Regions from separate parts of the Allobosea sp. GW821-FHT03A12 genome, predicted to be linked through region 2. Evidence: predicted binding sites of a transcription regulator. Region 2 holds the regulator's gene; the other holds the start of a gene.

Region 1 (6,696 bases), on a different contig from region 2:
GGATCACGCGGGCGCTGCGCCATATCGAGGCGCATTGCGAAGACGCTCTCTCGCTCGATGAACTGGCGCGGCAGGCGGCGATGAGCCCCTATCATTTCCTGCGGACGTTCCGGGCGCTGGTCGGGATGACGCCACATCAATATGTGCTGCGCACCCGTCTGCATCGCGCGGCCCTGCTTTTGCGCCGGACCGATCAGCCGGTCGCGGGCATCGCCTTCGATTGCGGCTTCGGCGACCTCTCGACCTTCAATCGCCGCTTCAAGCGGGTGATGGGCGAGAGCCCGGGCAACTATCGCGGCGGGTAAGCGGCGCTCAGCGCTTTGCCCAGCGGTGATAGGTCAAAGCGAGGGCGATGCAATGCGCCAGCGGCTCGGCCGGCGGCGCGCGCTCGACAGCGAAGATCAGCGCCCGGTTGCCGTCATAGCTGAACTGCCCGGAGTAATGGTGCCTGAACGTCTCGATCAGGCTGGTCTGGCAGTGGACATAGAGCGCGTAATGCGTCGACGAGCCTTTCAGCGCGTCAGCCCGCACGGTCGTCCTGTCCTCGGCCGCCTGGGCAACCAGGCAGGCTCGCCCCATTTCAGCGTTTCCGTGAGCGGCCCTATTTCGGGACTCCCAGCGGCGACCTCGAGGATCATCTGACGCAGACGCAGCATGGGAGGCCGAAGCGGTTCCGGCAGCACTCGAAACTTCGCTTCGACGGCCGCGTCGGTGAATGGCGCAAATGTCACGAGCCGCTCCTGCCCACCAGCAGAGGCGGCGCTCCGATCAGCGTCCCGCTCCCGCCTTCGCGCCGAAGATCATGCAGGTCTCGGTGCCGTGCGCCAGCAGCTTGCCCTGCGCATCGACCAGCTTGCCCTCGCTGGTCGCGACCGAGCCGCCGCGATGGATCAGCTTGCCCTCGCAGCGCACCGGGCCGCTGGCGGGCATGACCGGGCGGACATAGTTCAGCTTCATCTCCAGCGTGGTGTAGCCCTCGCCAACCCGCAGCGTCGAATGCACGGCGCAGGCCATGGCGGAATCGAGGATCGTCGCCGTCCAGCCGCCATGGATCGTCCCCAGCGGATTGAAGAAGCGCGGCGAGGGCGTGCCAACGAAGACCACCCTGCCCTCCTCGACCTCGGCGATATCGAAATCCATGGCGTCGGCGAAGGGCGGGCCGGGATGGCGCCCCTCGACGATCCCGAGCAGGAAGGATACGCCGTCCTCCGCCAGCAGGACATCACGGCTGACGACACCGACCTGGCGGGACATGCAGAATCTCCATCTCTATCGTGTAGATGCACGATAGAGATGGCTGCGCGTCGTGGTCAAGGAGGACTTGCCGTTGCGCCCGCCCGCCTCTGGATTGCTTCGTCGCTTTGCTCCTGGCAATGACGGTACTAGCCGACTTCCCGCGCCGCCCGCCGGATCGCCTTCAGATTATCGCGCGTCTCGCTCCAGCGCTCCTGCCCGAGCCCGCCTTCGATCCTATCCTGCGCCGCGCGCCAGTAGGGAATCGCCGCCTCGATCGCGGCACGGCCCTTCTCCGTCACGGCATAGGTCAGCGCCCGGCCCTTGCAGTCGACCGGCTCGATCAGCTTCTCGGCGGCGAGCAATTGGAGGTTCCGCGTCAGCGAGGTCCGCTCCAGCGCGAAGCGGTCGGCGAGTTCCGTGACCGAGCGCCAGGCGCCGGTCGAGAGCGCCGAGAGCAGCACGAACTGGGTGATCTTGAGGCCGCTCGGCCGCATCGCCTCGTCATAGGCGCGGGTCACGGCCCGCGCCGTCATGCGCACATGCAGCACCACGCAGGAGCGGGCGATGTCGTCGAGCTTGAGATCGGCTACCGGCGTCGTCATCTCGCCACGATAGCCGGTTTAATGTGCCGCCGCAGCAGCATAGATCGGCGACCGCTGGTCGCGTTCACCTTTTGCGCGGCGCTTTCCTTGACTCCGGCAGACCCCGCGCCTATCTCCGCGACGTCGGTTAGCACTCACCTGGTGAGACTGCTAACAGATCCTTTCCGCGGGCCATTCAGAGCCCGTCCAGAATACGACCCGAGAGGAAGACAGAACCATGAAGTTCCGTCCGCTGCATGACCGCGTTGTGGTCCGTCGCCTTGATGGCGAAGAGAAGACCAAGGGTGGCATCATCATCCCCGACACCGCCAAGGAAAAGCCCCAGGAGGGCGAGGTCGTCGCCGTTGGCGCCGGCGCCCGCGACGACGCCGGCAAGCTGGTTGCGCTCGATGTCAAGAAGGGCGATCGCGTCCTCTTCGGCAAGTGGAGCGGCACCGAGGTCAAGATCGACGGCCAGGATCTCCTGATCATGAAGGAATCCGACATCATGGGCATCGTCGGCTGAGCAGCCTGACGCCCACCCGTCCGTAGAGTTCAATCAGGAGTAGTCTCATGGCTGCCAAAGAAGTTCGCTTTTCCACCGACGCCCGCGACAAGATGCTGCGCGGCGTGGACATCCTCGCCAATGCCGTGAAGGTCACGCTCGGTCCGAAGGGCCGCAACGTCGTGATCGAGAAGTCGTTCGGCGCCCCGCGCATCACCAAGGACGGCGTCACCGTCGCCAAGGAGATCGAGCTCGCCGACAAGTTCGAGAACATGGGCGCTCAGATGGTCCGCGAAGTCGCTTCGCGCCAGAACGACCATGCCGGCGACGGCACCACCACCGCCACCGTGCTCGCCCAGGCGATCGTCCGTGAAGGCGCCAAGTCGGTTGCGGCCGGCATGAACCCGATGGACCTGAAGCGCGGCATTGACCTGGCCGTCGAGGCCATCGTCGCCGACCTCAAGAAGAACTCCAAGAAGGTCACCTCGAACGCGGAAGTCGCGCAGGTCGGCACCATCTCGGCGAACGGCGACGAGTCGGTCGGCAAGATGATCTCGACCGCGATGCAGAAGGTCGGCAACGAGGGTGTCATCACCGTCGAGGAAGCCAAGACCGCCGACACCGAGCTCGACGTCGTCGAGGGCATGCAGTTCGACCGTGGCTATCTCTCGCCCTACTTCATCACCAACGCCGAGAAGATGGTCGCCGAGCTCGAGGACCCCTACATCCTCATCTTCGAGAAGAAGCTGTCGTCGCTCCAGGCGATGCTGCCGATCCTCGAGGCCGTCGTGCAGACCGGCAAGCCGCTGCTGATCATCGCCGAGGACGTCGAGGGCGAGGCTCTCGCCACGCTCGTCGTCAACAAGCTCCGTGGCGGCCTGAAGGTCGCTGCCGTCAAGGCTCCGGGCTTCGGTGACCGCCGCAAGGCCATGCTCGAGGACATCTCGATCCTGACCGCCGGCCAGATGATCTCGGAAGACCTCGGCATCAAGCTCGAGACCGTGACGCTCAACATGCTCGGCCGCGCCAAGAAGGTGCGCATCGAGAAGGAGAACACCACGATCATCGACGGCGCCGGCAAGAAGAAGGACATCGAGGGCCGCGTCGCGCAGATCAAGGCGCAGATCGAGGAGACCACCTCGGACTACGACCGTGAGAAGCTCCAGGAGCGTCTGGCCAAGCTCGCCGGCGGCGTCGCGGTCATCCGCGTCGGCGGCGCGACCGAGGTCGAGGTCAAGGAGAAGAAGGATCGCGTTGACGATGCCCTGAACGCCACCCGCGCTGCGGTGGAAGAAGGCATCCTGCCGGGCGGCGGCGTCGCCCTCCTGCGTGCGCTGTCCTCGGTCAAGGGCATCAAGACCCAGAACGACGACCAGAAGACCGGCGTCGAGATCGTCCGCAAGGCGATCGCTGCTCCGGCCCGCCAGATCGTCGACAACGCCGGCGGTGACGGTGCGGTCGTGATCGGCAAGCTGCTGGAGTCGAAGGACTACGCCTGGGGCTACAACGCCCAGACCGGCGAGTACGGCGACCTGGTCAAGGCCGGCATCATCGACCCGACCAAGGTCGTGCGCACGGCGATCCAGGACGCGGCTTCGATCGCCGGCCTGCTGATCACCACCGAGGCGATGATCGCCGAGTCGCCGAAGAAGGACGCCCCGATGCCCCCGATGGGCGGCGGCGGCATGGGCGGCATGGACTTCTGATAAGAAGCCCAGCCCTCGCCTTTGCGAGAACTATGGAGGCCCGGCGCAAGCCGGGCCTTTTTCGTCACACCACCCAAGATCCTGGCGGTATCGACCGGGACAATCTTGCCAGCTGCCGCAAGGTTCTTCCAACTGTAGACACCGCACGACTATCCCGCTCCCCGTGAGTCGGACCGGCCTTTCGCCATCGCGCGCGACCACGAGGCCATACCCGCGCGACGGGCGGAGCGGAGATCATCAATGGTTCGGCGGTCTGCTGTGATTGTCGGCGTCTACGCCATGATCGGCTTCCTGGCGGTAGCAGCCGCAGCCGCGAGCGGCTGGTACGCCTTCCGGGATACCCCGCCGATGGTCCTGTCGGTCGCGGTCGGCGGCAAGGGCGGCAATGTCGATCAACTGATGGGCGAGGTCCGCGACCTCGTCGCGACGCAGTCGAAGACCATCCGCCTCGAAATCGTACATACCGATGGCTCGGCGACGAATGCGCGCCTGGTTGCAGACGGCAAGGCGGCCCTCGCCTCGGTCCAGGCCGATATCATGACCGCGCCGACCGTCAGGGCCGTCGCAGTCGTGGCACGCGAGCATTTCCAGCTGATCGCGCGTCGCTCGTCCGGGATCAGAAGCCTGCGGGATTTGGCCGGCAAGCGCCTGGCCCTTCCGCCGGAAGGTACCTCCGGCAACCAGAACTTCTTTGCGCTCGCGCAGCATCACGACCTGCCATTGGCCGAGATCACGATCAGCGCCGGCCCTGTCAACGACAACTTCGCAGCGCTGGAGCGCGGCGAGATTGATGCGATCGCCTTCGTCAGGGCGCTACGCGATCCGGCCACAGTCGAGGTCATGCGGCGCCTGCAGCAACGCGGCGACGGGCTCTTCTTCGTACCGGTCGAGCAGGCCTCAGCGATCCGGTTGGTGAAGCCCTATGTCAGCGAAAGCAGCATCAGCCAGGGGACCTATCAGGGATACCCGCCGGTTCCGGAACAGGACACCCCAACGCTGGCGATCGGAATCAATCTTGTTGCGGGCGTCAAAGTGCCGGACGCCGCCGTCGAGGAACTGACACGCATCCTGTTCGAAGAGCAGTTGCGTCTCGCTTTCCGGACACCGCTCGCCGCGGGTATCGCGCGGCCGGCACAGAACGGCCCGTCCGTGGCAATCCATGCTGGCGCAAAAGTCTATTACGACGGCGCCAGGCCGTTCCTTCTGGTGCGCTATCGCGATGAGATCACCTTCATGATCTCGATGCTGACTATCGCGTATTCCGGGGCGATGATGCTGCGGCTGCAGATTCGCAACCGGCGCAAGGTCCGGGTCAGTGCCTATAACGACAAGCTGATAGACATCGCGTCGCGGGCGCAAGAGGCAGATGACCTTGCGACGCTGCACGGCTGCCGGAAGGACCTCAATCTGCTGATCCAGCGGGTGATGAAGGATTTTTCGGAAGAGCGGATATCCGACCAGGGCTTCCACGTGTTTTCGTTGAGCTGGGAGGCCGTGCGCGCCTCGATCGCCGAAGCGATAGGCGAAGCGCGCGCGTCCGGGCAGGCCGGCAAGCGAGTAGCTGCCTAAGCGGCTCGACTTTGCACAGGCATGAGCGCCCGCAGGCTTGCATCGACTTTGGTTGTAAGCCCTAGATCGCGGATGGTGCGGCATCCTGCCGCGCCTGTGCTTTCGGGGGTCCTTCCATGAACAACCCTGCTTTGGGCGATGCCGCCAAACTGGTCGGCCGCATCCTGCTCGCCTTGATGTTCGTGCTTGCAGGCTGGTCGAAGATCACCGGCTATGCCGGCACGCAAGGCTACATGGCCTCGGCCGGCGTCCCCGGCATCCTGCTGCCGCTCGTCATCGTGGTCGAACTGCTCGGCGGCCTGATGATCGTCATCGGCTTCAAGACCCGCCTCGTCGCCCTTGCCCTGTTCGCCTTCACCATCGCCGCCTCGGTGCTGTTCCACATGAACTGGGCGCAGCCGATGCAGCAACTCCTGTTCATGAAGAACCTCTCCGTGGCCGGCGGCTTCCTGGTGCTGTTCGCAGCCGGCGCCGGCGCCTATTCGGTCGACCGGGAGTAAGGTCCATCACAAAACGCTGAAAAAGCGCGGCCCGGTCTTGAGCCGGGCCTTTTTTGTGCGCAGGGCTGATCTACAACGCTCTCTCCTAGGCAGCGCGTCTCCCGCGCTGATTCCCCCGACAAGGACGATGCCATGCGCCTGTTGAGTTTCGCCGTCGCCGCGCTCGCCGTGATCGCGCTCGTGGTCGGCCAGCAAAGCGGCAGCGCCGGCACCCTCGGCCTCGGCGCCGTCGGATTGCTGCTGGCCTTCGCCACCTTCCGGGCCACCGAGATCAGCACCTTCCTGAAGATCTTCTCGGTCATCTTCGCGGTGGAATATGTCGCGACGGGCGCTGGCGCGGTCCTGGCGCAGGCTGGTTTCTGGCCCGCCGACTGGCAGGCGATCGCGCCGCCGGCGAGCCTGCCGACGACGATCGCCGTCTTCGGCATCCTCGTCTATGCGATCTCGTTCATTCCGGCGATCCGGCGCATCGCCCGGCTGGCCTCGCCCTATTTCGAGGCGCCGGAGTCGACCACCGCAAACCTCTGGCCGCTGAAGCCATTCCGGATCGGCACGGGCCGGCTTGGCGTGGCGCTGCTGGTCTTCCTCGTGGTGCTCAA
Region 2 (6,696 bases):
ACGGTGCGCCCTCGGCGGTGCCCTGCACCTCGACGAGACCGCCCGAACCGGTGATCACGAAATTGGCGTCGGTCTGCGCGCCAGAATCCTCGACATAGTCGAGATCGATCACCGGATTGCCGGCGACGATGCCACAGGAGACTGCGGCGACATGATCCTTCAACGGATTGGCGCCCTTCAGCATGCCGCGCCCTTCCATCCATTTCAGCGCGTCGTGCAGCGCGACCCAGGCGCCGGTGATCGAGGCGGTGCGGGTGCCGCCATCGGCCTGAAGCACGTCGCAGTCGACGACGATCTGGCGCTCGCCGATCGCGGTCAGGTCGACCACGGCGCGGAGCGAGCGACCGACCAGGCGCTGGATTTCCTGCGTGCGGCCCGAGGGTTTGCCGGAGGTGACCTCGCGGCGGGTGCGCTCATGGGTGGCGCGCGGCAGCATCGAGTATTCGGCGGTGACCCAGCCCTTGCCGGTGCCGCGCAGCCAGGGCGGCCCCTTTTCCTCGACCGTCGCGGCGCAGAGCACCTTGGTCTCGCCGAAGGTCACCATGCACGAGCCTTCGGCATAGCGCACCACGCCGCGTTCCAGCGTGACCTTGCGCATCTCGTCGGCTGCGCGCTTCGAGGGTCTCATCGTGCCAATCCTGTGTTCCGGAGTCCGCGGCTTGTAGGCGCTTAAGCGGAGTGCGGCAAGGCGAAGCCTGTGCGGTCATTGCGAGCGTCAGCGAAGCAATCCAGGGGCGGCAGAGCTCCATGACCCCCTGGATTGCTTCGTCGCTTCGCTCCTCGCAATGACGGAAGCGTCGTGGCCATGGGTTCGGAGCTCAGGCCTTCGGCCTGCCCCGGAATGACAGGGCTTGATCCCGCCACGCCCACCGGGGACAATGGGCGATGGCATCGAGGTTGTTCGCTAGGGAATGAGCGCCCATACCCGCCCGGAGTCCCCCGGCGGCCTGGTCGAGATCGACCAGCGCTCGCGCGAGATTTTTCGGCAGATCGTCGACGGCTATCTGACCACCGGCGAGCCAGTCGGCTCGCGCAACATCGCCCGCCTGCTGCCGATGGCGCTGTCGCCGGCGACGGTGCGCAATGTCATGACCGATCTCGAAATGGCCGGGCTGATCTACGCCCCGCACACCTCGGCCGGGCGCCTGCCGACAGAGCGGGGCCTGCGCTTCTTCGTCGACGGCATGATGGAGGTCGGCAATCTCACCTCCGACGAGCGCTCGCGCATCGAGGCGCAGATCCGGGCCGCCGCGAGCAACCGCTCGCTCGACCAGACGCTGACCGAGGCCTCGGCCTTGCTGTCCGGCTTGTCGCGCGGCGCCGGCGTCGTCGTCACCACCAAGGCCAATGCCCGCCTGCGCCATATCGAATTCGTCCGGCTCGATGCCGGCCGCGCGCTCGCCGTGCTCGTCGCCGATGACGGCACGGTCGAAAACCGCATCCTGGCGCTGCCGCCGGGCCTGCCGGCCTCGGCGCTGGTCGAGGCCGGCAATTTCCTCAATGCCCGCATCGTCGGCAAGACGCTGGACGAGCTTCGCCGCGAGATCGCCGACAGCCGAACTCTAATGGAGCGCGAACTCGACGACTTGACCGCAAAGCTGGTCGAAAGCGGCGTTGCCACGACCTCCGGCCCCTCCGGCGACCGGCATCTGATCGTGCGCGGCCAGGCCAATCTGCTCGAGGACCTGAGGGCGCAAGAGGATCTGGAGCGCATCCGCCTGCTCTTCGCCGATCTGGAGACGCAGACCGAGCTCATCGACCTGCTCTCGCGGGCCGAGGCGGGCGACGGCGTGCGCATTTTCATCGGCTCGGAGAACAAGCTGTTCTCGATGTCGGGCTCCTCGATCATCGCCGCGCCCTTCCGCGATGGCGGCCAGCGCATCGTCGGCGTCGTCGGCATCATCGGCCCGACCCGGCTGAACTATGCCCGGATCGTGCCGATGGTCGATTACACCGCCAAGGTGGTCGGGCGCCTGCTCGACAGCGGGCGATGAGGCGGCTGCTGCGGGCCGCCGCGATCCTCGCGGGAGTGTTGCTGATGACCGGAGCAAGCGAAGCTCAGACCGGCCTGCTCGAAGCCGCCAGCCGTGGCGATCTCGCCGCCGTGAACCGCCTGATCGCCGCCAAGGCGGATCTCGAACAGCGCGACGGTCAGCGCCAGACTCCATTGCTGCTCGCCGTCGCCGGCAATCATGTCGCCGTCGCCAAGGCGCTGCTGGCGGCAGGTGCGAGCCCCAATGCCCAGGCGTCGAACCAGGACACGCCCTGGCTGCTCGCCGGTGCCAGCGGCCGCACCGAGATCATCGCGGCCATGCTGCCGCTGAAGCCCGACCTCACCATCCGCAACCGCTATGGCGGCAATGCCTTGATCCCGGCTTGCGAGCGCGCCCATGTCGAAACCGCCAAGCTGCTGCTGACATCGGGCATCGACGTGAACCACGTCAACAATCTCGGCTGGACCTGTCTCCTGGAGATCGTGATCCTCGGCGATGGCGGCTCGCGCCACCAGCAGGTCGCCAAGCTCGTGCTTGATGCCGGCGCCAACCCCAACCTCGCCGACAAGGATGGCGTCAGCCCGCTCGCTCATGCTCGCAAGCGCGGCCAGAACGAGGTCGCCAGGCTGATCACGGCGGCCGGCGGGCGCTGAGACACGCCGTCATTCCGGGGCGCGCCGAAGGCGTGAGCCCGGAACCCATGAACACGGTGGTTCCGACACATCCTCCGTCATTGCGAGCGCAGCGAAGCAATCCAGGAGCGGAGAGCTCTGCGTCCCCCTGGATTGCTTCGTCGCTGACGCTCCTCGCAATGACGGGTGGGTCAGTGTTCTTGGATTCCGGGCCCATCGCTGCGCGATGTCCCGGAAAGACGGAACAGCGCCCGCTATTCCAGCCAGTCGGTGATGAAGCGCTCACTGGCGTGGATGTCGATCGATTCCAGCACCTCCGGCCCGAGGCTGCGGAATTTGTGCGGCACGCCCGCAGGCACGACCAGAATCTCGCCCGGCCCGGCCTCGATCTCCCGGTCGCCGATGGTGTAGAGCGCCCGCCCGGCGCGGACGATGAAGGTCTCGGGATAGGGATGGCTGTGCAGCCTTGGTCCCTTGCCGGGCTCTGCCCGGACGAAGATCAGCGCGACCTCGCCGCCGAAACCCTGGACCTCGCCATGCCATTCGCCGGGCGTCTCCGCCCAGTCCTCGCGGCGAATGGCGTGAGGCGCCGTGGTTTCGTCCGCCATCTCAGCCGCGTGCCGCGATGGCCACTGCGGCGCCCGCCATCACGCCGCCGGTGACGCGGTTGATCCGGCGCATGGTCTTGGGACTGGCGACCAGCCGCCGCGCCCGGTCGGCGGCATAGGCGTAGCCGAGCAGGGTGGTGTTGATGATCAGCATGGTCAGCACGGCGACCTCGGCGAAAGCCAGCGGCGTCAACGCCTGCAGATCGACGATCAGCGGCAGGATCGAGACGAAGAACACCATCACCTTGGGATTGCCGAGCGTCAGCGTAAGGCCGCCGAGAAAGAGGCGGACGCCCTCGCCGCGCATCGCCGGCTGGTCTTCCAGGCTCTTCACCGGCGCGGTCCAGAGCTTCCAGGCGAGATAGACGAGATAGGCGCAGCCGGCATATTTGATGATCAGGAACAGGCCGTGGAAGTTCTGCATCAGCACGGACAGGCCGAGCGCCGAGAAGGTCAGCCAGACCAGATCGCCGGAGGCGATGCCGAGCACGAAAGGCACGGCGCGTCGGAACCCGGTCGAGAGCGAGCGCGCCACGATCGCGGCGATGCCCGGCCCCGGCGAGGCGACGGCCAGGAAGTAGACACCGGCGAAAACCAGAAGCCCGGCGAGATCCATCGAGCGTTGCTCCCTGATATCGGCTTGTAGCGGCCAGATTAGCAGCCTGCGCCGGATGTGTCCCATCGCCTTGCGTGATGGGAGAGATCAGCCGCTCTGGCGGATGCGTCCGCGCTTCTCGGCGCGCGCCTTGCCCATCGCGCCAAGGAAATCCCCGATCGATTGCTCCAGCGCCAGCGATTGCGATGAGGTCGCTCGGACGCGGTCGTCGACCTGCCGGGCGAGCGCAGCCGCTTCGCGCGCGAGGCCCTCGACCAGCGCGGCATGATGCGCGATGGCGTCGACGCCGGAGGACGAGCTTTCGGCGCGCTCGGCGATCGAGCGGATATGGCTGGCCTGCCCCGCAACCGACTCGGCGACGACATCGGCGCTGTCCTGCAGCGTCTGCATGGTCTGGCCGAGCCCGCGCACGGCCTCGCCGATGGCGCGCCCGGCATCGACGACCTCGCCGACGCCTTGGCGGATGGTTTGCGTTGCGTTGTTGGTGGCCGTGGCGAGCGCTTTGACCTCGGCCGCGACCACGGCGAAGCCCTTGCCCGCTTCGCCGGCGCGAGCCGCCTCGATGGTGGCGTTGAGCGCCAGCAGATTGGTCTGCGCGGCCAGACTCCGGATCAGCTCGACCAGGCTGCCGATCCGGTCGCTCGCCTGCTGCAGCAACGCGACGCTGTCGCTGATCGCATGGCATTCGGTGTTCGCCGCCTGGGTCGCGCGGCTCGAACCGGCCGTCTCCTGGGAGATGCGCTCGCTGGCGAGCTCGCATTGCCGCGTCGCTGCGACGATCTCGGCGACGGAGGCGGCGACCTGCTCAGGTCGCTCCTGCGTGCCGGATAATGCCGACAAGGTCGCGCCGGCCTGGGTCGAGAGCTGGCCGGAGAAGCCGGCGACATCCCCCATGCTCGCCTCGATCGCCGAGATGCGCTCGCCGATCCCATCGCGAAAGGACTGTTCGAGAGCGCCGAGACGATCGTCGACATCGCTTTCGAGCGCATCGTCGAAGCAGGCGAGCGAAAAGGAGATGTCGGTGAGCATCAGCTTGCAGAAGACGCGCAGGACCTCGTCGACCGGGCCCCAGCGCCGCTTCCAGCGCGCGACCACGACGGCGAGGAAGTTCGAGAAGTCCTCAAGGAAGAACTGCGGATAGTCGGCGAGCAGGATGTCGCGATTATTGGCGCGGCCGACGATGCGCAGCTTCGCCAGCCGATAGCGCTCGTCGAATTCGAGCTTGAACAGCTTGCGGTATTTCACCTGCTCGTCGGAGGCGACGTCGAGCTGGTCGAGATCGCGCTTGAAGGTCTTGGCGTAGAGCTTGCGGGTGGAGACGTCGAAATGCGGCTCCAGGATCGTCAGCAGATGGCTGGCGATCGCGGCTTCAGCCTGCGTGAAGGACGGCTGCGACGGATGCATCGCCCGGAGTGTCGCGCGAATTGGTTAACCGCCTTCATACTTCAGAGGGCCGCTGCCGTGGCCCGGATTGGCTAGATCGCAATGATTTTGGATCGAGTCGATCCAAAATCATAAACGTGATCGATTCTAAGAGTTAGAGCAGGATTTCAGCGAAAAACCGGTTCCCACTTTTTCGCATCCTGCTCTAGGGCGCGGGCCTGACCTCGCCGGGCGTGACCAGGAAGCGCTGCGCTCCAGCCGGGAGATCGCCGAACAAGGCGGGGTCGGCGCCGGTCATCCAGACCTGGCAGCCGAGCTCGGCCAGCGTTGCATAGAGAGCGGCCCGCCGGCGCGGGTCGAGATGGGCGGCAACCTCGTCGAGCAGGACGAGCGGCGGCAGCTCGCTCATCGTCGCCACCAGCCGCGCATGGGCGAGCACCAGCCCGATCAGCAACGCCTTCTGCTCGCCTGTCGAGCCCTGTTCGGCAGGAATGTCCTTGGTTGCGTGGCGTACGGCGAGGTCGGAGGCCTGCGGGCCGGTGAGCGTGCGCCCGGCCGCCTTGTCACGCGGGCGCATCTCCCGCAGCAGCTCGCGATAGCGATCCTCGGCGTCGAGCGCCGGCAGGCTCGCGACCAGCGCGTCGATCTCGCCCTCCAGCGCGATGTCGGCCTGCGGGAAGGGCGAGGCTTCGTCTGACGTCTGCGCGATGATGGCGGAGAGCCGCGCCACCGTCTCGGCCCGGGCGGCTGCGACGGCGACGCCGAGCTCGGCGATCTCGCGCTCGACCGCATCGAGCCAGCGCTGCTGGTGCGGGCTCTCGTCGAGGATGCGGTTGCGCGAGCGCAGCGCCTTTTCCAGCGCGTTCGAGCGTGTGCCGTGGCCGGGATCGACCGCCAGGACCAGCCGGTCGAGGAAGCGGCGGCGATCGCCGGCGGCACCGCGGAACAGCCCGTCGAGATCGGGCGTCAGCCAGACGAGCCGGACATAATCGCTGAAGGCGAGCGCCGAGCCGGCCGGGGCGCCGTCGATCCGGGCGACCCGTGCCCGCCGGCCCTCGGCATCGGGCGGCTCCAGTCCGATGCCGAGCCTGCTTCCGTCATCGGCGAGCCCGATCGAGACGGCGAAACCGCCATCGCCGGGCTGGCGCACCATCTCGGAGAGATCGGCGCGCCGGAGGCCGCGACCGGGCGCGAACAGCGAGAGCGCTTCGAGCAGATTGGTCTTGCCGGCGCCGTTCTCGCCGCACAGCGCAACGAGCCGGCCCTCGATCGCAAGATCGAGGGCCGGGTAGGAACGAAAATTCTGCAGCGTGAGGCGGGCGACCGCGGTCAAGACGCTCTGCCGGGATCAGACCCGCATCGGCATCAGCACATAGAGGGCCGAAGCGCCTTCGCGGTCCTGGATCACCGTTGGCGAGCCGGGATCGGCGAGCTTGAGCAGCGCGGTGTCGCCGTCGAGCTGG

The links. The regulator HrcA, encoded in region 2, represses chaperone genes, less so after heat shock. The targets are predictions, from matches to a motif close to GTTAGCACTCNCNNNNNGNGAGTGCTAAC.
Region 1: groES (co-chaperone GroES) is a predicted target of HrcA. The motif match lies at 1,965-1,993, and genes of this name have one in related genera.

What each region holds. Positions count from the first base shown of each region.
Region 1 is NZ_JBYSVZ010000003.1:1,346,299-1,352,994, reverse strand. Features, by position in the region: gene AC3WLC_RS14000 (helix-turn-helix transcriptional regulator) at 1-305, shown strand, start outside; gene AC3WLC_RS13995 (hypothetical protein) at 313-579, opposite strand; gene AC3WLC_RS13990 (PaaI family thioesterase) at 769-1,254, opposite strand; gene AC3WLC_RS13985 (MarR family winged helix-turn-helix transcriptional regulator) at 1,383-1,838, opposite strand; gene groES (co-chaperone GroES) at 2,056-2,343, shown strand; gene groL (chaperonin GroEL) at 2,391-4,028, shown strand; gene AC3WLC_RS13970 (TAXI family TRAP transporter solute-binding subunit) at 4,308-5,597, shown strand; gene AC3WLC_RS13965 (DoxX family protein) at 5,714-6,097, shown strand; gene AC3WLC_RS13960 (ABC transporter ATP-binding protein/permease) at 6,230-6,696, shown strand, end outside.
Region 2 is NZ_JBYSVZ010000006.1:502,973-509,668, reverse strand. Features, by position in the region: gene rph (ribonuclease PH) at 1-628, opposite strand, end outside; gene hrcA (heat-inducible transcriptional repressor HrcA) at 912-1,994, shown strand; gene AC3WLC_RS24820 (ankyrin repeat domain-containing protein) at 2,039-2,647, shown strand; gene AC3WLC_RS24815 (cupin domain-containing protein) at 2,881-3,234, opposite strand; gene AC3WLC_RS24810 (LysE family translocator) at 3,236-3,850, opposite strand; gene AC3WLC_RS24805 (methyl-accepting chemotaxis protein) at 3,938-5,254, opposite strand; gene recF (DNA replication/repair protein RecF) at 5,439-6,566, opposite strand; gene dnaN (DNA polymerase III subunit beta) at 6,582-6,696, opposite strand, start outside.